Regions from separate parts of the Achromobacter sp. CF-sbj1-Ac2-l genome, predicted to be linked through region 2. Evidence: predicted binding sites of a transcription regulator. Region 2 holds the regulator's gene; the other holds the start of a gene.
What was found. The regulator FliA, encoded in region 2, starts transcription of late flagellar genes. The targets are predictions, from matches to a motif close to CTAAAGTTTNNNNNNNNNNNGCCGNTA.
Positions count from the first base shown of each region.

Region 1 (11,577 bases), 2.0 Mb from region 2:
GGCAGCACGCCGACCACGCCCCAACCGACGATCTGGGTCAGCGACAGCAACAACAGGACAAGGAAATGGCGTTGCATCGTCCACTCCTCGATCCGGGTGGGACAGTTGCATGGCGACGGTCAGGCGCTCCGATGCGACGGGGCGGTGGGGGAGTTTACCCCCGCCAAACGCAACGCCGCGTTGCGCGCTCTTCTCTTTTTTTCCCGCCGCGCGCCGGCCTAGCGCCCCTTGTCCATCGACAGCGGCACGCCCCAGATCGGATCTTCCATGCCCTGCTTGCCCAGCGGCGTGATCTGCATGGGCTGCAGCTTGGCCAGCAGCGCCTGGTGCTCGGCGCTCAGGGTCCGCTGCGCCAGGTACTTCTGCGCGAACTCCATCGGCGCCGGGCGGGTGTAGACGGTCAGGTCCTCCAGCGGGCACTCGATCATCTTGGGGTCGACCGCGCGGCAGGCCGACTGGCGGAACTTGTAGCTGGGCGTCTTCAGGTGCATGCGCTGGCTCAGTACCAGTTGTCCACCCTGCAGCGTGAAGCTCGCCAGCGCCTGCTTGGGCGGGATGCGCGCCTGCACCTTGATGGCGGGAATATCGCGCGAATCGGTTTCCTCGTAGTAGCCCGCCGGCATCCCCGCCGAGGTCTCGGTGTATTGCTGCTCGCCCCAGCTCACGCAGGCGCCCGAGGCCACGTGCACGGCCGTGCAGACCTGGCGCGTCTTGGTCTCGCTGTGGGTGGTGGCGTCGCGCCACGCCTGCTGCCTGTAGAACTCGCGATAGAGTTCCGGCGAAAGATAGGCGGTGCCGTTGGCGCCGCGGCCCGATCCCTCCGGCCCGCGCTTGGCCCCGACCTGATCGAGCAGCGCATTCAGCTTGTAGTCGTCGCCGCCGGTCAGCAGGTATTTGCCGGGCGGCAGGATATGCACCTCGAACGCCTGGAACAGGTAGGTTTCCTTCGGGTCGCGCTTGAGCGCATTGGTCTGGAACTTGCGGCTGAAGGTCACCTGCGGCGCCTTCTCGTGCATCCAGATCACGGTCGGAGTCCACTGCGTCATGGTCAAGGCGTCTTTCAGCGTCGCGTGCGGCATCAGGTCGGCCACCAGCACCACCGCCATGTCCGATTTGAGCGCCTCGTTGATCAGGTCCAGCAGTTGCCCGTAGCGCGGATCGTCGCGGGTGCCGTATCCGTTCGAGGACGGAATGTTCACGCACCCCGACAGCGCCAGCGTAAGCGTCAGGAGGGACAAGGCAAGGCGCGGGCGCGGCAAGGTCATGGATCGGTCCTTAAATGAGGCTGAATCGGTCTGAGCGCGCATGCTACTGCCTCTGGGCCGGAGCGCAAGCGCGGCGAGGCACGCTGAAACATCGGGCCACGCGGGCAACACGGTGGGATTTCGCGCGGCCGGCGCGATGGGGCGGACGCCAAGCCCGCATTCGCACGGGCCGCGGCGCGATGATGCGCGGCGATACGGTGCCGGGAGGCTCGCGCAGGGCGCGCTCGCAAGAAAACTATTGTTGCGATTGTTTCTGAAGACGCGGGCCTTTGCACCGAGGCCGCGCACCCGCCGCCCGAGTCTCCTCCCGCAATCTTGCCGCGACGCCGACCTTGATATCAGACCGCATTAAGACGCCAAACCGCGTTTTCCCGCAAGGACAAATCTAGAATCGGATGGGCGTCGCTTCCGCGATGCCGCGCTGGCGGAAGAAGGCCCGCCGTCCAGTCGTCGACGCAGTCCGTGGCCCGGGAAACCAATCGCAGGTATGCGCGTTCTTGTCGTTGAAGATCCGCCGGAATGGGCCGAAAGCGTGTCCAACCATATCGCCGGCCTCGGCCGCGGCGTGCACGTCTGCGGCACCGTGCAGGACGCGCTCGCACACATCCGGCAGTCCCCGCCCGGCATCCTGGTGACCGCCGCGTCGCTGCCCGATGGCGACATGCTCGGCCACATCGCGCCGCTGCGCCGCACGTTTCCCGCCATGGGCATCATCGTACTGACCGACAACGTGCGCATGCCCGCTCAATTGCAGAGCCTGAGCGACGGCGCCGACCATTACCTGATCAAGCCGATCCAGCTTGCGCTGCTGGCGGTCACCGTCAGCGCGCTCGAACGCCGGCTCGTGACCGCGACGCCGGACCCGATCTCACACTGCAACTGGACCCTGGACGTGCAATCGCGCCAACTGCGATCGTCGGACGGCCAACAGCTAAGCCTGACGGCCAAGGAATCCATCGTCATGGCGACGCTGATCCAGAGTCCGAAGTACCCCGTCAGCCACAAGCGGATGTCGCAGAATCTCGGCTATCCGGCAGTCATCTACGATCAGCACCGCATCGACGCGCTGCTCTATCGGGTCCGCAAGAAACTCGCGACCCTGCGCGATGCCCCCTTGCAGATCCGCAACATCTATTCCGAAGGGTCCTTGCTGGTGCTGCGCGAGGGCAGGATCGGCATCGCGACGCACGACTGATTTGCGCGCGGCGGCGCCGCCGGCGCCCGACGATACCCGCCGCGGCGCCCCCTCCCCGTTCGCGCTCCACTGCGCCGTTGAGTATTCATGAGTTTTCGGCGGCGCCCAAACGCCTACACTACACATGTCTTGCAACTTTCCCCAAGAGAGACAAGGCCGAAGGCCCCACCCGCTTACCCGCGAGTGGGGCCTTCTTTTTCGTGCGAGTAAAAGCTCGTGTTTCAGAAAATTTCCAGCAAAACTCATCAAAAATCATAAGACAGCCGTTTGCGCCGCGATCGTCTAAAGATCAATTTGGCAGGGTCGTAGTTTTGGCAACGGACGAACCCGAACGCTGATTCTCGGTTCATCACGTTGGCAATCGGGCAGCGCCGCTGCCCGCCTCGATCAAGCCTCACTCTGCCAAGGAGCTAACACATGGCTGCAGTCATCAACACCAACTATCTGTCGCTGGTCGCTCAGAACAATCTCAACAAATCCCAGTCCGCGCTGGGCACCGCCATCGAGCGCCTGTCCTCGGGTCTGCGCATCAACAGCGCCAAGGACGACGCCGCCGGCATGGCCATCGCCAACCGCTTCACGTCCAACGTCCGGGGCCTGACCCAAGCCGCCCGCAACGCCAACGACGGCATCTCGCTGGCGCAGACGACGGAAGGCGCCGCCTCCGAAATCACCGCCCACCTGCAGCGGGTGCGCGAACTGTCGGTGCAAGCCGCCAACGGCAGCTACTCGCAAGAGCAGCTCGACTCCATCCAGGACGAAATCAACGAGCGCCTCGCCGACATCAACCGCATCTCCGAGCAGACCGACTTCAACGGCGTGAAGGTACTGTCGGACAAGGCCACGCCCCTGACGCTGCAAGTCGGCGCCAACGACAACGAAACCATCACGCTGGACTTGAACGAAATCAGCGTCAAGACGCTGGGCCTGGACGGCTTCAACGTCAACGGCGTTGGCATTATCGATAACAGGAAGGCCCAAGTCAGCGACATGATTGGCCCGAACATCCAGCTTGTGGCGGGCACGGACAATCAGTACGACGTCACGGAAACGAACACCGCCGCCACGACCACTGACCTGATGAGCCAGATGACGGACGGCAGTACCATTATCAAAACGACAGGCGCAGCGCCTGCAGGCGGCGGTACAGCACCTACCACCACCTACACGTATGACGCCGCCGCGGGCAACTTCGTCTACGACGATACCGATACGGATACCGCCGTCGAAGCAACCATCAGGGGCCAGATCGGCGCCAAGCCGATCGCGGCTACGTACATGAACAAGACCGCTCAGGCCGACATCCTGATCACCTCTAGCGGCAACATCACCGATGTCAACGGTAAGGCGCTGTACTGGGACCCCGCGGGCAATCTGTCAGTCAATGACGGCCTGACGGGTGGTGCCGCTCCGGGTGCCGCTGCTTTTACTCAGGCAACGCTAGCCGACGTGACGACCTACATCGGTACCGGCGCCACTGCTGAAGGCGTCAAACTGACCGTGAACGGCACGACGTACCAGAGCCAGGCCGCCGGGACGGCAGACATCAAGTTCCAGGCGACCATCACCAAGGAGAAGCTGGCGGCGGACCTCAAAGCCCAGCCTACCGCTACGCCTGCCGAAGTCAAGATTGAAGCGGGCGCGTTCAGCCTGACCCTGCAGGTAACGCAAATTGGCCAACTCGACACCGATGCCGATCATTTGCTGTATATGGATGACAAGCAGCAACTGACGACGGTGTCCAAAACTGTCCGACGCTACGAGTTCAATCCGGATACCGGCAACATCACTGCCATCGCGGGCGGCAGCACGTTCCATCATCAGGTTGGCGCTGCTATCGGCACAGACGTCACCGACAACAAAGACGTCGCCGTCAACGACTACGGCAAGAAGTTGTACGTCGCCAGAGCCGGCAGTAAAGCCGGCAGCCTGACGCTCGAAAGCACCAGCAAGGGCGACAAGACTGGCGACCCGATGAAAACGCTAGATTCCGCTTTCAACCTTCTGAACAAAGTGTCCGGCCAACTGGGCGCGGTGCAGAACCGCCTGGAGTCGACGATCAACAACCTGAACAACGTGATCAACAACCTGTCCGGCGCGCGCTCGCGCATCCTGGACGCCGACTACGCCACGGAAGTGTCGAACATGTCGCGCGCCCAGATCCTGCAACAGGCCGGCACGTCGGTCCTGGCCCAGGCCAACCAGGTGCCGCAGACGGTGCTGTCGCTGCTGCGTTGATCGCGTAGTCAGCCAGCCCATCGGGCCGGCCCCCTCCGTCGCGCGTTGCGGCGGGCGGGGGCCGGCCTTTTCGTTGCCGGCGAGATCGGCCGCGCGTCACGCCGGGCGGATCTACAATGCCCGTTACCTTTTCGGGAGTCTTTCCATGCTCGGTGTCACCGACTATGGCGCATTCGTGCTCGCCTTCATCATGCTGCTGATCATCCCCGGCCCGGGCAATTTCGCCCTGCTGACCGCCACCGGCAAGGGCGGCATCAAGGCGGGCCTGGCGGCGACCTGCGGCGTGATCCTGGGAGACCAGGTGCTGATGTGGCTGGCGGTGGCCGGCGTCTCGGCGCTGCTGGCGGCCTATCCCACGGCGTTCCATATCGTGCAGTGGGCCGGCGCCGCGTATCTCGCCTGGCTGGGCCTGCAGATGATGCGCAGCAAGCCCGGCGCCGCGCCGCGTCCGAGCCGCATGGACAACGGCCGCTACCTGCGCCAGACCGCGATGATCACCTTGCTGAACCCCAAGGCGATCATGTTCTACATGGCGTTCTTCCCGCTGTTCATCGACCCGGTCCGGCATCAGGGCCTGGTGACGTTCGCCTTCATGGCGGTCACGGTGGCGGCGCTGACGTTTCTCTACGGCCTGGCGGCGGTGCTGCTGACGCACCACCTGGCCGAGCGCATGCGCGCCAACCCGCGCGTGGCGAATCTGCTGGAGCGGCTGGCGGGCGTGTTCCTGCTGGGGTTCGCGGTGAAGCTGGCGGCGATCCGTTAGGGCTGGCGGCCGGCGCGCGCACAGGGGTGTCACGCCCGCGCGCGGGCGTCCCGACGCCTGAGCACCTGGCCGCTGCGCCTGCCCGACCCTGCCCCGAACGCCCAGGCAATCTCGCCGTTGACAAGGACATAATCGATGCCCTCGGCCTGGCTCGTCGGGGATGCCCAGGTGGCGACGTCCTTGATCCGATCCGCATCGAAGACGACCACGTCAGCGGCGTAGCCTGGCGCGATGCGCCCGCGGCCGGGCAGCCGGAAGTACGCCGCCGGCTTGCCCGTCATCTTGTGAACCGCCTGTTCCAGGCTGAACAGCCCGACGTCGCGGCAATAGTGGCCGAGCACGCGCGGGAACGTGCCCCACAGGCGCGGGTGCGGCGCGGGGTCGTGCGGCATGCCATCGGATCCGATCATGGTGCCCGGATAGGCCAGGATGCGCTCGACGTCGGCTTCGTCCATGATGAAGTAGATGGCGCCGGCCGGCTGCAACGCATCGACCGCGGCTTCGGGGCTCAGGCCCATGTCGCGGGCGATGTCGTCCAGGTCGCGTCCAGCGTATTGCGGATACGGGACCGACTTGGTCACGATGACGCGGCTGGACACCGCCAGGCGGTCCTTGCGCAGGATGGTCGAGCCGGCGACATAGGGGTAGCAGTCCAGGGCCACCTCCTGGCGCAGGCCAGCCTTGTCGATATGCGCAAGCGTCTGCACCGAGCGGCCATGGTTGCGCGGGCCGATCAGCTTGTGGTGCGAGATCAGCACGGGCGCATCGCCCGCGGCCCCCACGGCGAAGGCCTCGTCCAGCGCGGCGAAGATGCGGTCGCCTTCGTCGCGGATGTGGCTGGCGTACAGCCCGCCATGCTCGCGCAACACGCTGGCCACCGCGACCAGTTCATCCAGCGTCGCCGGCATGGCGGCGGGATACGCGGTGCCGGAGGACAGGCCGATGGCGCCGCTCAGCATGGCTTCGCGCAGCAGCGCCTGCATATGTTCGATTTCCGCCTCGGTCGCGGGCCGGTCCAGGTCGTCCATCGCGGCGGCGCGCAGCGAGGTGTGGCCCACCAGGCATGCCGCGTTGACGGCGGGCGGATTCCTGTCCAGGTTGTCCAGGTAGGCGCCGAACGTCTCGTAGGGAAAGTCGCCAACGTCGTTGCCCAACAGGTTGACCGGCGCAGGCACGTCGCTGCGCCAGCCGGAACGCCACGGCGCCTGGCTGATGCCGCAATTGCCGGTGATGACGGTGGTGACGCCCTGGCTCAGCTTGGCGGGCATGCCGGGATCGATCGACAGGTAGCGGTCGTCATGGGTATGCGTATCGATGAAGCCCGGCGCCACGACGCGGCCGCCAGCCTCCAGCACCTGGCCGGCGATGGCGCCGCCCAGGTCGCCGACGGCCGCAATGCGGCCGCCGCGCACGCCCACATCGGCGCGGAGGCGGTCCACGCCCGTTCCATCGATCACCGTGCCGCCGCGGATCAGCAGGTCGTAGCGTTCGAGGTCCATGAGGTTCAGTCGATCCTGACGTTGGCTTGCTTGATCACTTGCGCCCAGACGGGACGCTCGGCATGCGCGCGGTCAAAGAGCTGCTGGCGCGGTCCCACGTTCGGCACGTAGGCCATGCTCTTGAGCTTTTCCTGCACCTGCGGCGATTGCAACGCCTTGTTGAAGGCATCGTTCAGGTAATCCAGCACCTGGGGATCGGTGCCCGCGGGCGCGACAAAGCCGGTCCAGGCCACCGCGCGATAGCCTTTCAGGCCCTGCTCGTCCAGCGTCGCCAGCTCGGGCATGGTCGGGTCGCGCCGCAGGTCGGTCACCGCCAGCGGCACCACTTTGCCCTGCTCCACGAATCCGGCAATGGACGAAATGTTGTCGAACACCAGATCGGCCTCGCCGCGCAACACGGCCAGGTCCGCCTCGACGCCGCCCTTGTACGGCACGTGCATGAATTCCACGCCCGCCATCGCGCTGAACATGGCCGCGCTCAGGTGCCCGGTGGTGCCGTTGCCGCCGGACGCGACGACCAGCTTGCCCGGGTCTTTCCTGGCCATGGCGATCAGGTCGGCCACGCTCTTGACGTTCAAGCCCGGGCGCACGGCCAACAGGTTCTGCACCGAGCCGGTCAGGGCGACGGGCGCGAGCTGCTTGTCGGCGTCATAGGACAGCTTGGCGTAGAGGCTCTGGTTGATGGCCAGCGTGGCCACGTTGGCAAAGCCGATGGTGTAGCCGTCGGGCGCGGCATTGGCCACGGCCTGCGTGCCGATGATGCCGGAGGCGCCGGTGCGGTTCTGCACCACGAAATTGCCGCCGGTCTGCTTGGCCATTTCGGCGGCCAGCAGGCGCGACACGAGGTCGGGCGTCGTGCCGGTGTTGAACGGCACGACGATCGTGACGGGATGCTCGGGATAGGCGGCCTGCGCGGCGGATGCCGCGGTCAGGGCCAGCACCGCGCTCGCGGCCGCGAGCCAGCGCTTGGCGCTGCTTTGATACGTGGACATGGTTTTCTTCCTTGGACTGTTATAGGTGTATCCGCTCGGACTCTGCGGCCCTCGCGGGTCTTGCTGGACGCCTCACGGACGCCGGCACTGCGCGGCGGGGCCTTGCGGCGCCGCCGTTCCGGACTGCGGCGCGAACGCTCAGTCCAGGGCGATCTGACGCAATAGCGGCAGATCGATGTTTCCGCCAGACAGCACGATGACCGCATCACGGCCTTCGGCCGACAGCTTGCCCGCGAGCAGCGCGGCCAGCGCCACCGCCCCGCCCGGCTCGACCACGAGCCGCAATTCCTCCAGCGCGAACCGGATGGCGGCGACGACTTCCTCGTCGCTCACCGACACGGCGGCGCTCAAGGCGCGGCGGTTGATCGCGTAGGGCAGTTCGGCGGGCGTCGCAGCCTGCAGCGCATCGCACAGGGTCTTGGCGCCGGCCGGGTTGGTTTCGCGCCGGCCCGAGGCCAGCGAGCGCACCGTGTCATCGAATTCGCGCGGCTCGACGGCCACGATCCGCGCCTGCGGCGCCAGTTCGCGCAACACCAGCGAACAGCCCGCGGCCATGCCGCCGCCGCCGCACGGCGTGGCGAACAGGCCCAGGTTGGCGCGGGCCGCGGCGGGCAGGTCCTGCAACGCTTCCAGGGCCAGCGTGCCCTGCGCGGCCAGTACATCGGGATGATCGCCGGGCGGCAGCAGCGTGGCGCCGGTCTCGGCCAGCAGGCGCAGGCCGATTTCCTCGCGGCTTTCCCGCGTGCGGTCATAGCGCACGACCCTGGCGCCATGGCGCAGCGCCTTTTCCACTTTGTTCTCCGGCGCATCGACCGGCATCACGATGGTGGCGGGCACGCGCAGGCAGCGGCTGGCCCAGGCGACGGCCTGGCCGTGGTTGCCGGTCGAGTAGGCGACCACGCCGCGCTCGCGCTGCGCCGGGTCCATGTTCAACAGGGCATTGAATGCGCCACGGGCCTTGAACGAGCCCGTCACCTGAAGGTTTTCCAGCTTCAGCCAGATGGGCGCCTGCGCCCGCTCGTCCAGGGCGGGCGAGCGCAGCAGCATGGTGCGGCGCACGTAGGGCGTCAGCCGCTCGGCGGCGGCGGTCACATCGCGCAATTGCGGCACACGCAGGGTGCCGAGCAGTTCGTGCTCGATGGTCGTGGGTAGAGACATCGCGGTCATGGGGCTGTCCTGCGGGATGAAGGGAGTCAGGCGCGTTACGCCGAGGGAGTCCAGACGGCGGGCGCGACGCTGCCGGTCTGTTCGATGAGGCGGCCGTAGGCTTCGGGACGGCGATGCTTGGCGAAGTTGAAAACGGTGCTGCGCCCCAGCTCGCACAAGTCCAGGTCGCAATCGGCGACGATCAGCTCATCGTCCCAGGTGGCGGCCATGGCAATGATTTCGCCTTGCGGGTTGACGATGATGGAATGGCCCAGCAGTTCGTGGCCGTCTTCCGTGCCGGCCTTGGCGACCGCCGCGGCGAAGGTGGCGTTCTGGTAGCAGCCCGCCTGGATGGAGAGATGCGAATGCAGCACCCGCAGATGGTGCGCCTCGAAGCCGCGGTTGTCCTGGTTGCGGCTGGGCGTGTTGTAGCCCAGCATGACCAGCTCGACCTGCTGCAACCCGAGCACGCGCCAGGCCTCGGGCCAGCGGCGGTCATTGCAGATCAGCATGCCCAGATTGGCGTCCACGCCGGGCGCGACGGGCGCGCGCACCACCGGGAAGCCCAGGTTGCCGACTTCGAAATAGCGCTTTTCGAGATGCTGCACCTGGCGATGCTCGGCGAATTCCGCATGGCCGGGAAGATGCACCTTGCGGTACTTCAGGACGACCTCGCCATTGGGCGCGATGACGACCGAGGTATTGAAGCGGCGCTTGCGCACCACGCCGTGCTCATCGGGCTCCCAGGCCAGTTCGGCGTAGCCGAGGTAGACCATCAGCCCGTAGCGCTTGATGGCATCGAACAGCGGCTGCGTGGCGGGCGAAGGCAGACTGGTTTCGAACCAGCCATCCGCCTCGTCCAGGTCTTCGCAATACCAGCGCGGGAAGAAGGTGGTCAACGCCAGTTCCGGGAACACGACGACCTGGGCGCCGCGCTGACGCGCCCGCTCCAACAGCCGGATCATGCGGTCGATCGCCACATCGCGCCCCTCGGCGCGTTGGATCGGGCCCAATTGGGCGGCAGCGACGGTGACGATGCGGGACATGAATCAATCCTGAGAGAGAGGTTGCGAATTCACCGGCAGCATGACGCGGCGTCGGCCGCGCGAAAAGACGGCCCACGCTTGGCCACGCCGCCGCCGACGACGCGCCACGGCGCTCGCAAGCCCATGAAAACAAATATCTTTTCCTACGCGCCCGGCCATCGGAAAAGCCAACAGGACTGTGCATTTAGTTATGGACTGCGCGCAAAACATCATGGGAAATCGGCGGCGCGCGCGCCGCGCGGATTCCCCGGGGAATAAAATGGCGGGCAACGCATTCCCGTCCTCGACGCCCGCCTTATGTCCTGCCCGCTCCCCGCCACGCCTGGCGCGCTGACGCTCCGCCAGATCGAGGTCTTCCATGCCGTGATGCTGACCGGCTCGCTCAGTGAAGCGGGCCGCATGCTGTCGGTCACGCAGCCCGCCGTGAGCCGGCTGCTGGCCTCGGCCGAAAACCGCCTGCGCTATCGGCTGTTCGAGCGCGTCAAGGGAAGGCTGCATCCCACGCCAGAGGCCCGCCGCCTGTTTGCCGAAGCCGAGGAGATCTTCGGCCGCGTCAGCCGCTTCAACGAGCTGGCGGGCGCCCTGGGCGCGGGCGCGGCGGGCGCGGTAAGCCTGGTCTCGAGCCCCAGTTTCAGCGAGTGGCTCATCCCCCACGCGATCCAGAAATTCCGCGAACGGCATCCCGATACGCCGATCCGCTATCGGCCGCTGGCCTTCGACGCGCTGCTGCCGCACCTGCTCCTCGGACAGGCCGACTTCGGCATCGCCTCGATGCCGCCGCCGGTCAACGCCAATATCGTCAGCGAGGAAATCGGCCAGGGTTGGCTGGGCTGCGCCGTGCCGCGCGGCCATCCGCTGACCAAGCGCAGCCATGTGCGCGCCGAAGACCTGCAAGGCCATCTGCTGATCGGCTATGGCGCGGACACGCCATTCGGGCGCCTGGCCAGCCGCTTTCTGCATTCCGGCCCCGTGCCCGTGCAGCCCCAGATCGAAATCCGCTCCACGCCCGAAGCGCTGGCGCTGGTGCGACAGGGCGTGGGGGTGGCGCTGATCGAGTCGTTCGGCTATCACCCGAACTTCCGCAAGGATTTCATCCTGCTGCCCACCGAACCGGCGCTGGGCCACGCCATCCACCTGCTGCATCCGGCCAGCAGCCCGCTCTCCAGCACCACCAAGCGCTTTGCCACGGTGATCAAGGCCCTGATCAGGCAGGCGCAGCAAGGCGCCGCCTACTGAAAATCCAGTTGCGAGATGGGCCGCAGCCGCACGCCCTCTTCCAATAGCGCCAGACGCACGGCGCGCGCAATCTCCACGCCCTGCGGGTTGTCTCCATGCACGCAGATCGTGTGCACCGGCATCGCGATGACTTTTCCGCCCACCGTGCGGATTGCCTGTTCGCGCACCATGCGCAGCGCCTGCGCGGCCGCCGCGGC
Region 1 covers NZ_CP199855.1:4,446,437-4,458,013, forward strand. Annotated here, with positions in the region: gene ACUDCK_RS20215 (MFS transporter) at 1-77, opposite strand, end outside; gene ACUDCK_RS20220 (hypothetical protein) at 219-1,265, opposite strand; gene ACUDCK_RS20225 (response regulator transcription factor) at 1,753-2,460, shown strand; gene ACUDCK_RS20230 (flagellin N-terminal helical domain-containing protein) at 2,878-4,698, shown strand; gene ACUDCK_RS20235 (LysE family transporter) at 4,844-5,461, shown strand; gene ACUDCK_RS20240 (N-acyl-D-amino-acid deacylase family protein) at 5,491-6,960, opposite strand; gene ACUDCK_RS20245 (Bug family tripartite tricarboxylate transporter substrate binding protein) at 6,966-7,952, opposite strand; gene ACUDCK_RS20250 (threonine ammonia-lyase) at 8,091-9,119, opposite strand; gene ACUDCK_RS20255 (N-carbamoyl-D-amino-acid hydrolase) at 9,155-10,144, opposite strand; gene ACUDCK_RS20260 (LysR family transcriptional regulator) at 10,442-11,380, shown strand; gene ACUDCK_RS20265 (LamB/YcsF family protein) at 11,374-11,577, opposite strand, start outside.
Region 1: ACUDCK_RS20230 (flagellin N-terminal helical domain-containing protein) is a predicted target of FliA. The motif match lies at 2,743-2,769, and genes of this name have one in related genera.

Region 2 (11,577 bases):
GGCAGAATTTTCCGGCGTCGGCGTCGGCGTCAAGGCTGCGGCGGGCATTCCTTGACCGCACCCCAACCCTGGTTGGGGCCGCAATATTGCTTGCGCGCGGCCCAGGCGCAATCGGGGCGGTCGAAAAAGCCCAGGGTGGCGCAGCGCGCCAGCTCGGTTTTCAGGCTGTCGAGCCAGGCCAGCGGATTCTCGGCGGGAATCTCGGTGATCCGCAGCGTCGGCTTGGGCGCGCCGGGCGCGGCCGCCGGCGCGGGGTCGCGGGCCGCGGCCGGCATGGCATTGCCGCCAGCGGCGCTGGCGGGGCGCGCGACCGGACCGTCGGTGGGGGCCTCCGGCGCGGTCGTTTCCGGGGCGTCCTCCTGGGGCGCGCCGTGCGGCGCCTGTTCCGGGGAGGGCGGCGGCTCGGTTTCTTTGGGGGGCGTGGCGGCGCCGTCGCCGCTGTGCCGGTCGGTCGGGGCGGCGGCGGGGCTCGCCGGTTCCTGGCCCGCGCTCGGCGGCGCATCGAGCGGCACCCGCACCGGCCCGGCGGCGTTCACGCCGGTGCGCGCGGCATTCGGCGTGCTCCACGACACCACCAGCAACACCAGCGCGCCATAGATCGCCAGCGTGTAGAGGACGGTCAGGGTGGCGTAGCCCACGCGCTTGCCGGTGATCGGGGTGGCGTCCTCGCGGCCGATCAGGCTGCGCCAGCGCACCAGGGCGGCGCCGGGCGCGCTGATCAGCGCCCAGCCCAGCCGCTTGAACAGGCTGGGCCGCGGGATCGAGGCCTGCACCTGCGCCGCCAGCAGCTCGCGCAAGGCGCGGTTCTCGTCGCGCAGGCGCTGGGTGTGCGGATCCACCGGCGCCTGGTCGTCTGGATCCGTGGTGCCGTCATGCCGCGTAGCGAGTGGATCGGGAGGCGTGGTGGTCATGTTACGAAAAATATAGATACAAAAACGTGCGACGGCAATTATGAGGGGGCGTTGTGGGTCTCAAAAAAGCGAGAAGGTGGCAAAAAGCCACCTTCCACACCCGCTTGATCAGGCAAGGCGAGCCCTTCACCCGGAGGAATGCAGCCTTCAGCGGCGCAGTCCGGGCTTGGGTAGTTTCACCAGATTGACGACCTGGTTGCCGGCGAACACGAGGCAGGTCAATGCCTCACTCACATAGCCTCCCCGGTCGTCGGCATAGGACTTGTCGCAGATCAATTGCGTATTGCCGAACGCGAAGTTCGTGTAACCGCACAGCCAGGCGGACTTCTCTGGTGCGGCGGCCTCCGTCGCGGCACATTGCGTCAACGGTGGAAAGCCGGCAGTCAGTTGCCGGTCGTGTTCACGCCAATTGTCCGGCAGGCGCAAGAGCTTGGGCCGAGCGTCCGATCCGCCCTTGTCGACGATTCCGGCGGCCGTCAGCGTCAGATAGCTGAGCTGCTTGTGAATGGCGGAGAGATACAGGGTCGAAAGCAGAGGCGGGATCAGCAACAGGACGGCGAATCCGCTGGCCGACATCGGTTTGCGGCCGCCGTGTGCGTCCCGCCTGCAACGCCAGGCGAATGCAATGCCGGGCAACAAGGCGCCCAGAAAGGAAAAGCCGACCACGCCCGTGACAAGGTACAGGCTGTCGGGTTCTTTCGCGTACGCCCGGCTCACCAGATACAGGGGCAGCAACAGCAGGTAAAGCGCCAGCAGCGCAATCAGAAAAAACCACCCACCGGAAAGAACCGCCTGAACGCGCCGGACGCTGTCATTGCGGGGCGGGATGAGCGGGGTGGGAGGACGGCTCCAGGCGGCCAGTCCGACGGGCAGGGCCAGTGTGGCGTAGATCAGATGGAAGGCCCAGCCTGGCAGGGTCGCCGTCAGCTGGATCGCGGCGAAACTTCCTCCCGCCGCGCACAGGCATACCCCGATCCAGGCATACACCAGCCGGACGGGAACGCCGCCCGGTTGGTACAGCGATGCGCTCGCGGCGACCAGCAGCGAAGGGAACGCCAGGCTCAACAGCCATAACAGCCACACCAGTCCGCCCAGGAGCAGCAAGGCGCCCAGGCCTGCCGTGCTGCTGATCGCGGACATCAGCAGGGCCGGGTAATGCAGATTCTGCAGGTGGAACCAGAGCAACAGGATGGGCGGGCAGAAGGCCAGCGGCAGCAGCCACGGCGAGCATTGCGATACGGTCTTGAGCATGCGTGCCAGCAGGCGTGGCGTTGTTGCCCGGGCAGGGGCGGGCGAGGCGGCGGACGGCTGCGCGACAGGGGAGGCGGGGTGCTGCGACGGTTGGCGGGGAGCGGACGGCCGGGGCGCGGGCGCCATGGCGGTCTCGGGGCTGCCAGGACCGCGGCCAGCCGTCAGGTGCGCTTCGAGCTTCTGGCTCAATTGATGCACGCTCACCGCGGGGGCGATCCAGAGCACCAGCAGGAGAAAGCAGATGGCAAAAGCCATCCATTGTCCCTCGTGCATCGTGTCCCAGGTCCACCGCTCGTAGCCCGGCACGGCGGTCAGGCAGATGTAGACAAGCGTGCACAGGATGACCTGCAGCAAGAGGATGAACGCGGCATTGCCGTGTTCCCTCAGGTGGCGATAAGAAGTGACGTACTCATCGACCCAGCGTTGGGACGGGTCGCTCGCACCGGCCCGCTTGCGCGCGAGCGCCCGGGCATATTCAACCACCGGGACGCGTCCCAAGGACGCGGCCTTGATGCGACGGCGCTGCGCCAGGCAGAATGCACCGGCGATGAGCAAGGCAATGAATGGCAGGCCGGGCCAGCCGTCGCAGAAATGCCGGGCCAGGGCCAATGCGATGGTCGCGCAGAGCAGCCCCGTGGTAATCGTGGACGGCGACAATCGGCGCGGCTTGCGCAGGCCATTGGCTTCCAGTGAACGCGTGGCATGGAACACCAGGATGGGGAGCGAAGCGACATAGGCAAAAGCGAAGCCTGCCCCTGCCCACACCAGCAATTCCGGCATGCCGAGGTCCTTGAACGGAGTCGGCCCGGCCAGGTCCCCCGCTGGCGGTAGGATCGGTGAGAAGAACCCTTTCGTGGTCAGCTGCAACCAGCGCAGGAACAGCATGCCGGTCAAGGTCGGAAGCAGATAGCGGACCGCATAGTTCTCCCACCAGCGGTTGTCGCGCGGGGGTGTGGGTTCTGGCATGTTCAGGGGACTCGACGGCGGGAGAATGGGAGGGCACAAATGCAAACAAGCCGGCTTGCGCCGGCTTGTTGTGCGACCAGGTGCGAAGGACCTGGTGCGTGAGGCGGGCGGGACAGGCCTTGCGGCCTGCCTCGCCCAACCGTCAGGCGTTGCGGCGTGATTAACGCAGCAGCGACAGAACGGTTTGCGGCACTTGGTTGGCTTGCGCCAGAACCGAGGTGCCAGCCTGTTGCAGGATCTGAGCCTTCGACATGTTCGACACTTCCGTGGCGTAGTCCGCGTCTTGAATACGCGAGCGGGCCGACGACAGGTTGTTCACGACGTTGTTCAGGTTGGCGATGGTCGATTCCAGGCGGTTTTGCACAGCGCCCAGTTCGCCCGTCAGCTTGTCCAGCTTGGTGAAGGCGGAGTCCAGCGTCTTGAGCGGGTCGGTGGTCTTGTCGCCCTTGCTGGTGGTTTCGAACGTCATCTTGCCGGCGCTGTTGACGAACAGCTGCTTGCCGATGCTGTCGGCGTTGGGGTCCACGCCGGTGGCGCCTGCCGAGGTGAACGTGTTGCCGCCCGCGATGGCCTGGATCTTGCCCGAGATCTGGTCGAATTCGAAGCGTTGAACCGTCTTGGACGTCGTCGACAGTTCCTGCTTGTCGTTGACGTACAGGTCCAGGGTGCCTTGCTGCACCAGGCCGGCGTCGTCCACCGTGACGGTTGCGGCCAGCACGCCCGAGCCCATGGTAACGGTAGCGGACTTGCCAGTGGCCAGGCCGTCGATCTTGCTGAGCACTTCGGCGGTGGTGGCGGTCGTCTGGAACGTGATGTTAGCGGCCGCTTGGCTCTTGTACGTCGTGCCGTTGACACTCAGTTCGACGCCAGCCGGGGTGCCGGCGGTGCCCATGAAGGTCGTCAGATTGGTCACGTTCGCCTGGGCCCAGGCACTGCCGTTGTCGGTGGTCGACAGGTTGCCGGCGGTGTCCCAATACAGCGCATTGCCATTGGCATCGGCGATCTTGCCGTCGGAGGCGATCTGGATGCTGACTTCTTGCGTGTTGTTCTTGTACGTGGCGGTGGCCGGCGTGGAGCCGATCTTGCTCGTGATCGCCGTGGCGACGTTGGCGCCCGTGTCCACCTTGTTGTAGGTGAAGTTGCCGGCGGCGGCGTCGTACTTGTAGGTGACGTCGTCGGCGGCGGTGGCGCCTTCGACCACAACGGTGTTGCCGTCGCTCAGCTTGCCCAGCACGTCAGCGGCCGAAGCGCTGGTGTTCTTGGTGGTGACGTCGTACTGGTTGGGCAGGGGACCAGCGGCGACGTTCGGGCCGGTCAGGTCGTTGACGTTGGCGGCGCGGTTTTGCACCACGCCCTTGCCGTTGACGTTGAAGCCGTCCAGGCCCAGCGTCTTGACGCTGATTTCCGACAGGTTCAGGGTGATGGTTTCACCGTCGTTGGCGCCGACTTGCAGGGTCAGCGGCTTGGCCGAACCCGACAGGACCTTCACGCCGTTGAAGTCGGTTTGTTGCGAGATGCGGTCGATGTCGGCCAGACGCTGGTTGATTTCGTCTTGCATCGAATCCAGCTGCTCTTGCGAGTAGCTGCCGTTACCAGCCTGCACGGCCAGTTCGCGGACACGCTGCAGGTGGGTATTGACTTCGGAGGCGGCGCCTTCCGTCGTCTGGGCCAGCGAGATACCGTCGTTGGCGTTACGAGCGGCTTGGGTCAGGCCCTTGACGTTCGCGGTGAAGCGGTTGGCAATGGCCATGCCGGCGGCGTCGTCCTTGGCGCTGTTGATGCGCAGGCCCGACGACAGGCGTTCGATGGCGGTACCCAGGGCGGACTGGGACTTGTTCAGGTTGTTCTGGGCAACCAGCGACAAGTAGTTGGTGTTAATGACTGCAGCCATGTTTAGGCTCCCAAGAGAGAAAGGCTTCTTCAAACCGGGCAGCTAGGCCGCCCAACTGTGTAACGGGAATACGCATTTTTGATGCGATAGTTCTTCCGTTGCCAGGATTACGGCGCCCCAGGATCGTTCTTTAGGGCAAAACTCAAGAATTCTCAAATTTTTCGGGGGCCGGGCCTGACGAAGCCTCGATCGTCAGTGCAGGACCGCCATTTTTTGCAGATTGGCCAGGACTTGCTTGAGCAGATCCTGGGCGATCGCGTCCAGGTTGGTCGCGTTCTTCACGGATTGGCCGCTGGGATGCCGCAGCTTGTTGGCGGCCAGCGCGGTGCGCAACTGATTGCGCAGCGTGACCAGGGTCTGCTTGCCGTCCAGCCGGCCCATGACGAATTTGATGATCTCGTCGGTGGGCGGATTCAATGTCTGGTGCCACAGGTTGTACGCCCCCAGTTGCGTTTGCTGCGTCGCAAGCAGGGTGGCCAGTCCGGGGATGAGCCGGGGCTTGGCGGATATCTTGTCCTGGTACGGGGCCGGCTCCAGTCGATACTGCAAGGCGCCCATATTGAGCAGCGTCACCAGGTGTACATAGATGGTCGTGTCCAGATCCTCTTCGCTGAGTCCGGCGGCATGGGGGCGAACCAGGCTGCGTAATTCGGAAAAAGGAACGGTGGCCGGCCACGCCAGGCGCAGGCGGTCGACCAGCGCGATGAGGCCGGGATCGGACGTCGTCAAGGTTTTTCCCGTGCGACCTTGGTAACGGTGCTCGTCCTGGGGCGCGTCCGCGGCGCCGGAGGGCGCCAGGTCCAGCAGCGCCGTGAAATGCATATCGGCAAATCCGCTGGCTTCGGGTTGTTCCAGCGCGTTGGCCGCTTGTTCGGCATGGACCAGCAGGCTGCGTCGGAATTGGCGCCCGATCGCGATATCCAGAAATTGCTCGCGCACAGCACGGTCGAACCCTTGCGATACCTGTTGATGGTGCGCGGCAACGTGGTTGCCGTAGTTGGTCGATATCGACGTTTCCGGCATTGCATCAGCCAGATAGGCCAGGCCGTGTTGCTGTGCCTGGGCAACGAACTCCAGGAAGTAGCAGGGCGAATTTACCGCTTCCAGGTACTCGTGCTGTAGATAATGGTTGGGTTGTGAGCGCAAATGTTGGGCAAGGTGGCGTATCGCAATCGCTTGCGCATTGGATTCAGCTGTGCCGTGCTCCAGCATGGAGAGTATTTCCCGCGCTTTGGTCAGCTTTTCTGCGCTGGTGCTGGCGCCGAACGTGCCCAGCACGAGCGCGTCGCGCACCACCTCCGAGACTTTCCAACCGGGATAAGTGTTGTAGCTGATATACGCTACGCCGGCCGGCGCCAGATTCTCGCGGCAGACTCGCATTAGCCCCTCGCGAACCTCCGCGGGAATCCAACTGTAGACGCCGTGCGTGATGATGTAGTCGAACTGGCCGAAATCCGGGGTGATGTCTGTCAGGCTCATGGCGAGCAACTCGATATTGCGCAGCCCGAGCCGCTCGATGACCTGGCGGCCTTCCGACACCTGTGCCGAGGATAGGTCCACGCCGACGATTTTTGCGTCGGGGTGGGCAGCCGCGAAAGGCAGGAGATTGCCGCCCGCCGCGCATCCGATTTCCAGGACGCGCGCCTGATCGAGCGGCGGCGCCGCGTGTCCGAACAGATGGGCTACCGCCCGCAGTTGGCCTGGCGCGCTATGGGAGATGGCGTTTGAAACATAGGGCGTTTCGTCGTAGGCGTTGGAAATCGCCTGGTTCAACAGATCGGGTTCGGTCATCTTGGAGTCCGTGTCGAGGCGGCCGCAACTTTGGCCGCTTGGTCGCGCGCGTAGGCAAAGGCATTGTGCAGGCGACAGCCTATCAGCCGATGGTGGATGCGGAAGGCTTGAAAAAGGGCGGAAAGAGCCCGGGTTTCGTCGGGTGGGAGGCCGATACAGACTGGTCCCGGATTTGTGCGGACCACATCGGCACGAACGTGCGCGGCTTCAGATGATCTGCGCGATCTGCCCTTCCTGGGGCAGGTCCTGCCAGGCCTGTTCGCGCAGCTTGGCGCGGATGCGGGCGGTGGCCTGCGAGCGCAACTGGCAGACGCGGGCCTCGGTCACGTTCATGATCGCGCCGATTTCCTTCAGGTTCAGGCCTTGCTCGTAGCACAACGACAACAACAGCTTCTCGCGGTCGGGCAGCGAGTCGATGGCGTGGATCAGCGCCTGGCGGAAATCGCCGGCCAGCAGGGAATCGAGCGGATTGCCGCTGGCCGCGCCGTGGTTCAGCGTGGCGGTCCAGTCGGACTGGCCGGAGCCCGAGCCCGTATCGGGTTCGGTCGCGAAATCCTCGTAGTGAACGATCTGCACACCCTGCGCGTCGTGCAGAAGCGTCTGATATTCGTTCAGCGGGATCTCCATCTGCTGGGCGATCTCGGCTTCCGTGGGCGCGCGCATCAGTCGCTGTTCCAGCGACTGGATGGCCTGTTCGATCTTGCGTGCCTTGGCGCGCACGCTGCGCGGCAGCCAGTCCTGGCCACGCAGTTCGTCGAGCATGGCGCCGCGGATGCGGGTGGTGGCGTAGGTCTCGAACTGGGCGTCGGCGGTCTCCTGGTAGCGGCGCACCGCATCCAAGAGGCCGATCATGCCGGCCTGGATCAGGTCGTCGAGTTCGACGCTGGCCGGCAGCCGGGCGAGCAATTGCAGGGCCAGCTTCCGCACTAGCGGGGCATATTCGACCAAGCTGTCATCTGCGTGGGGCATTGCGGGAGTGTCAGGCGGTGTCCATCGTGACGCATTGTCGGTTGTTGTCAATTTGCGACATTGTCGACAAACGCGCGGCTACGCTAAAGCTAGCAATATTTTGTGATCGAAAGGTGTCATTGTCGGCAAAAGCCGGTATTTCATTCCTTAAAGCACGCAACGTTTTGAATGCTTATTTGCCAAATTGACGTACATTTGTCAGGACTTTCTATGTCAAGGTGTATCTAAAGTCTCAAGTTGCGCGATATCAACAAAGATTTGTCATATAAGTCATAGAAAATGACATGACCTGTGGTAAATTTTACTTAAATTGCGAACAAATGATACATTTCGCATTAAAACAGGATGCAGCGGACACTGTGCAACAAACGTTGCCATTGTCCTTGGTTATCAAGCCCCTTCGGTGGGATAGGGAATAGGGAGTCGGGCGTGCAACAAGTCGAAAATTCTTTGCTGGCAGATATCCGTGAGGTGAATCTGTCCTACCTGCTTCTCGCGCAGCGCATGCTGCGCGATGACTATGCTGCATCGATGTTCCGTCTGGGTTTCAGCAACGAGGTTGCCGATATCCTGATGCGTCTTTCTCCGGCTCAGCTGGTGAAGCTGGCCAGCTCCAGTTCGCTCCTGTGCCGTTTCCGTTTCGACGACTACAGCCTGCTGTCGGCCCTGACCCACGACGTGCTGGGCGGTGCGCTGCAGCAAGCGCACGCGACGATCCTGCTGGCCAAGCAACCTGTTGAAGAACTGGCCTGACGGCCTGTCGATTCCCACTCGGACACGCGTAATGGCCACCAAGAGCGTTTCGCAGGAAGCGGATGACATCCTGCTAGCCAGCTCCATGATCACTCTGGGCGCGCGGCTGCAGGTGTTGGAGGCTGAAACCAGCCTCAGCCATGACCGCCTGGCACGTCTGTACCGCGAAATCCGCGGTTGCTCGCCACCGAAGGGCATGCTGCCTTTTTCGGTCGACTGGTTCATGACCTGGTTGCCGAACATCCATTCCTCGCTGTTCTACAACGTGTATTCGTTCCTGAACACGCGCACCAGCAGCAAGGGCATCCGCGCCATCATCGACGCGTACCGCCTCTATCTCGAGAACGCCGGCGTGGACAACGCCGAATCCGCCGAGCCCGTGCTGAGCTTCACCCGGGCCTGGATGCTGGTGCGGTTCTTCGATAGCGGCATGCTGCAGCTTTCCGCCTGCCGCCAGTGTGGCGGGCATTTCATTGCGCACGCGCATGATCCGCAGTCGGATTTCGTGTGCGCAATCTGCCGTCCGCCACCCCGGGCCGGCAAGACCCGTGCCGCCGCCAAGGCGCGCGCGGGCAGCCGATCCGTGCCAGCCGTAGACGCCGCCCGTTCCTGAGCGGCGCGTCCAAATACATCAAAAGCCCTGGAAAACTCCCCGTAACCCGCCTTTTTGGGACGGGGGGAACAGGGGATCATTGACGCCGGTTTTAGACTTCGTTGGCAGGGGCCTGATGTGTTGATTGTTATCGGTTTTCTAGTGGTGATCGTGTCGGTCATCGGCAGCTTCGTAGCGCTGGGCGGCCACATGGGCGCGCTTTACCAGCCGTTCGAGTTGACGCTGATCTTCGGCGCGGCCTTCGGCGCCTTCCTGGCCGGCAACAGCAAGAAATCGCTGATGCTCGTGAAGAAGGCGCTGCCCGACACGCTGAAAAGCTCGCGCTACGGCAAGGACGTCTACATGGAGCTCATGGCGCTCCTGTACGTGCTGCTGAACAAGGCGCGCCGCGAAGGCCTGATGGCGATCGAATCGCACATCGAGGATCCTGCCTCCAGTCCGATCTTCAGCGAGTATCCGCGCATCGCCAAGGACGAGAAGCTCATGGAGTTCATCACGGACTACCTGCGCATCATGATCAGCGGCAACATGAGCTCGTTCGAGATCGAAACGCTCATGGACGAGGAAATCGAAACCTACCGCCACGAGCGCGAAGTGCCTGCCAGCATGATCCGGCAGATGGCCGACGGCCTGCCCGCGTTCGGTATCGTGGCCGCGGTGCTGGGCGTGATCAAGGCACTGGCCGCCGTGGATCAGCCGCCCGCCATTCTCGGCGACCTGATTTCCAAGGCCATGGTGGGCACCTTCCTGGGCATTCTGCTTGCCTACGGCTTCGTCGGTCCGCTGGCCTCGCGCATCGAGCGCCGCACGGACGAGGCCATGAAGGTGCTGGAATGTATCAAGACCACGCTGCTGGCCAGCATGAACGGCTACCCGCCGCAGCTCGCGGTCGAATTCGGCCGCAAGGTGCTGTATTCGTCGGTGCGGCCGACTTTCGGTGAGCTGGAAGAGCACGTCCGGCAGACCAAGTCCACTGCCAAGGCCTGACGGAGCGAGCCATGAGCACGGTAAACAACCACCGTGTGGTGATCCGCCGCAAGAAAGTCCACGGCGGCGGACACCACGGCGGAAGCTGGAAGATCGCCTACGCCGACTTCATCACGGCGATGATGGCGTTCTTTCTGGTGATGTGGCTGATCAGCATCGTGCCGCGCGAGGAACTCAAGGGCATCGCCGAATACTTCCGCATGCCCCTGCGCGTGGCGCTGACCGGCGGTCCCAGCAGCTCGGCCGAGACCAGCGCGGTCCCCGGGGGCGGCCGCGACCCGCTGCGCAGCGACGGCGACGAGCGCCGCGCCCAGGGCAACCGGGTCGAGGCCCAGCCGATGGGTGATGCCGAACGGCGCGACCAGCACCGCCTGGAAAACCTCAAGAGGCGGCTGGAAAACGTCATCGAGAACAGTCCGGTGCTCAAGAGCTTCCGGCCCCAATTGCTGATCGACCTGACCACCGAAGGTCTGCGGATCCAGATCATCGACAACCAGAATCGCCCCATGTTCGCCACCGGCCGCGCCGAGGTGCAGCCCTACATGCGCGACATCCTGCGGGAATTGGGGCCGGTTCTGAACGAGCTGCCCAACAAGGTCAGCATCTCGGGCCACACCGACGCGTCGCAGTACGCCCGCGGCGAGCGCGCCTATAGCAACTGGGAACTTTCGGCCGATCGTGCGAACGCCTCGCGCCAGGAACTGGTGGCCGGCGGCATGAATGAAAGCAAGGTCATGCGCATCCAGGGTCTGTCCTCGAGCATGAGTCTCGTTAAAGATGATCCATATGCGGCCGTTAATAGACGTATCAGCCTAGTGGTGCTCAACCAGAGCACCCAGCGGCGCATCGAAAGCGAGAACGCCGCGGCCGCGGACGTCAGCGCCAAGGATGCCCGCGAGGTTGGAACGGCCGTGGAGGCGGTGAACGCCGCCGCCCAGGCCACGACGGCAACCAAGCAGGGCGACGCGGCGGCAACGCCGCCCGCCGAAGGGGCTCGATAGCAATGGCGGCAACGATTCTGGTGGCGGACGATTCGGCGACGATGAGAATGATCGTCCAGGCGACGCTGACGGGCGCGGGATGGAAGGTATTGACGGCCGGCAACGGCCAGGAAGCGCTGGAGGTGGCCAAAAACCATCCGGTGGACCTGGTGGTGAGCGACTGGAACATGCCCGTGATGGGCGGCCTGCAACTGATCCAGGGCCTGCGCGAACAGGAACAGTACCTGGACGTGCCGGTGCTGGTGCTGACCACCGAAGACGACGTGGACAGCAAGATGGCGGCGCGGGATCTGGGCGTATGCGGCTGGCTGTCCAAGCCGGTCGATCCCGATGTGCTGGTGGAATTGGCGTCCGAATTGCTCGATGAGCAATCCGGCGCGTAGGCAAGTTCATTTATGAAGGCGTACGGGTCATGAGTTCTGGTTTGGACCTCAGTCAGTTTTA
Region 2 covers NZ_CP199855.1:2,452,395-2,463,971, forward strand. Annotated here, with positions in the region: gene ACUDCK_RS11200 (hypothetical protein) at 30-911, opposite strand; gene ACUDCK_RS11205 (hypothetical protein) at 1,059-3,128, opposite strand; gene ACUDCK_RS11210 (flagellin N-terminal helical domain-containing protein) at 3,289-5,019, opposite strand; gene ACUDCK_RS11215 (class I SAM-dependent methyltransferase) at 5,212-6,810, opposite strand; gene ACUDCK_RS11220 (RNA polymerase sigma factor FliA) at 7,018-7,779, opposite strand; gene flhD (flagellar transcriptional regulator FlhD) at 8,209-8,532, shown strand; gene flhC (flagellar transcriptional regulator FlhC) at 8,564-9,145, shown strand; gene motA (flagellar motor stator protein MotA) at 9,263-10,132, shown strand; gene motB (flagellar motor protein MotB) at 10,144-11,133, shown strand; gene ACUDCK_RS11245 (response regulator) at 11,136-11,516, shown strand; gene cheA (chemotaxis protein CheA) at 11,546-11,577, shown strand, end outside.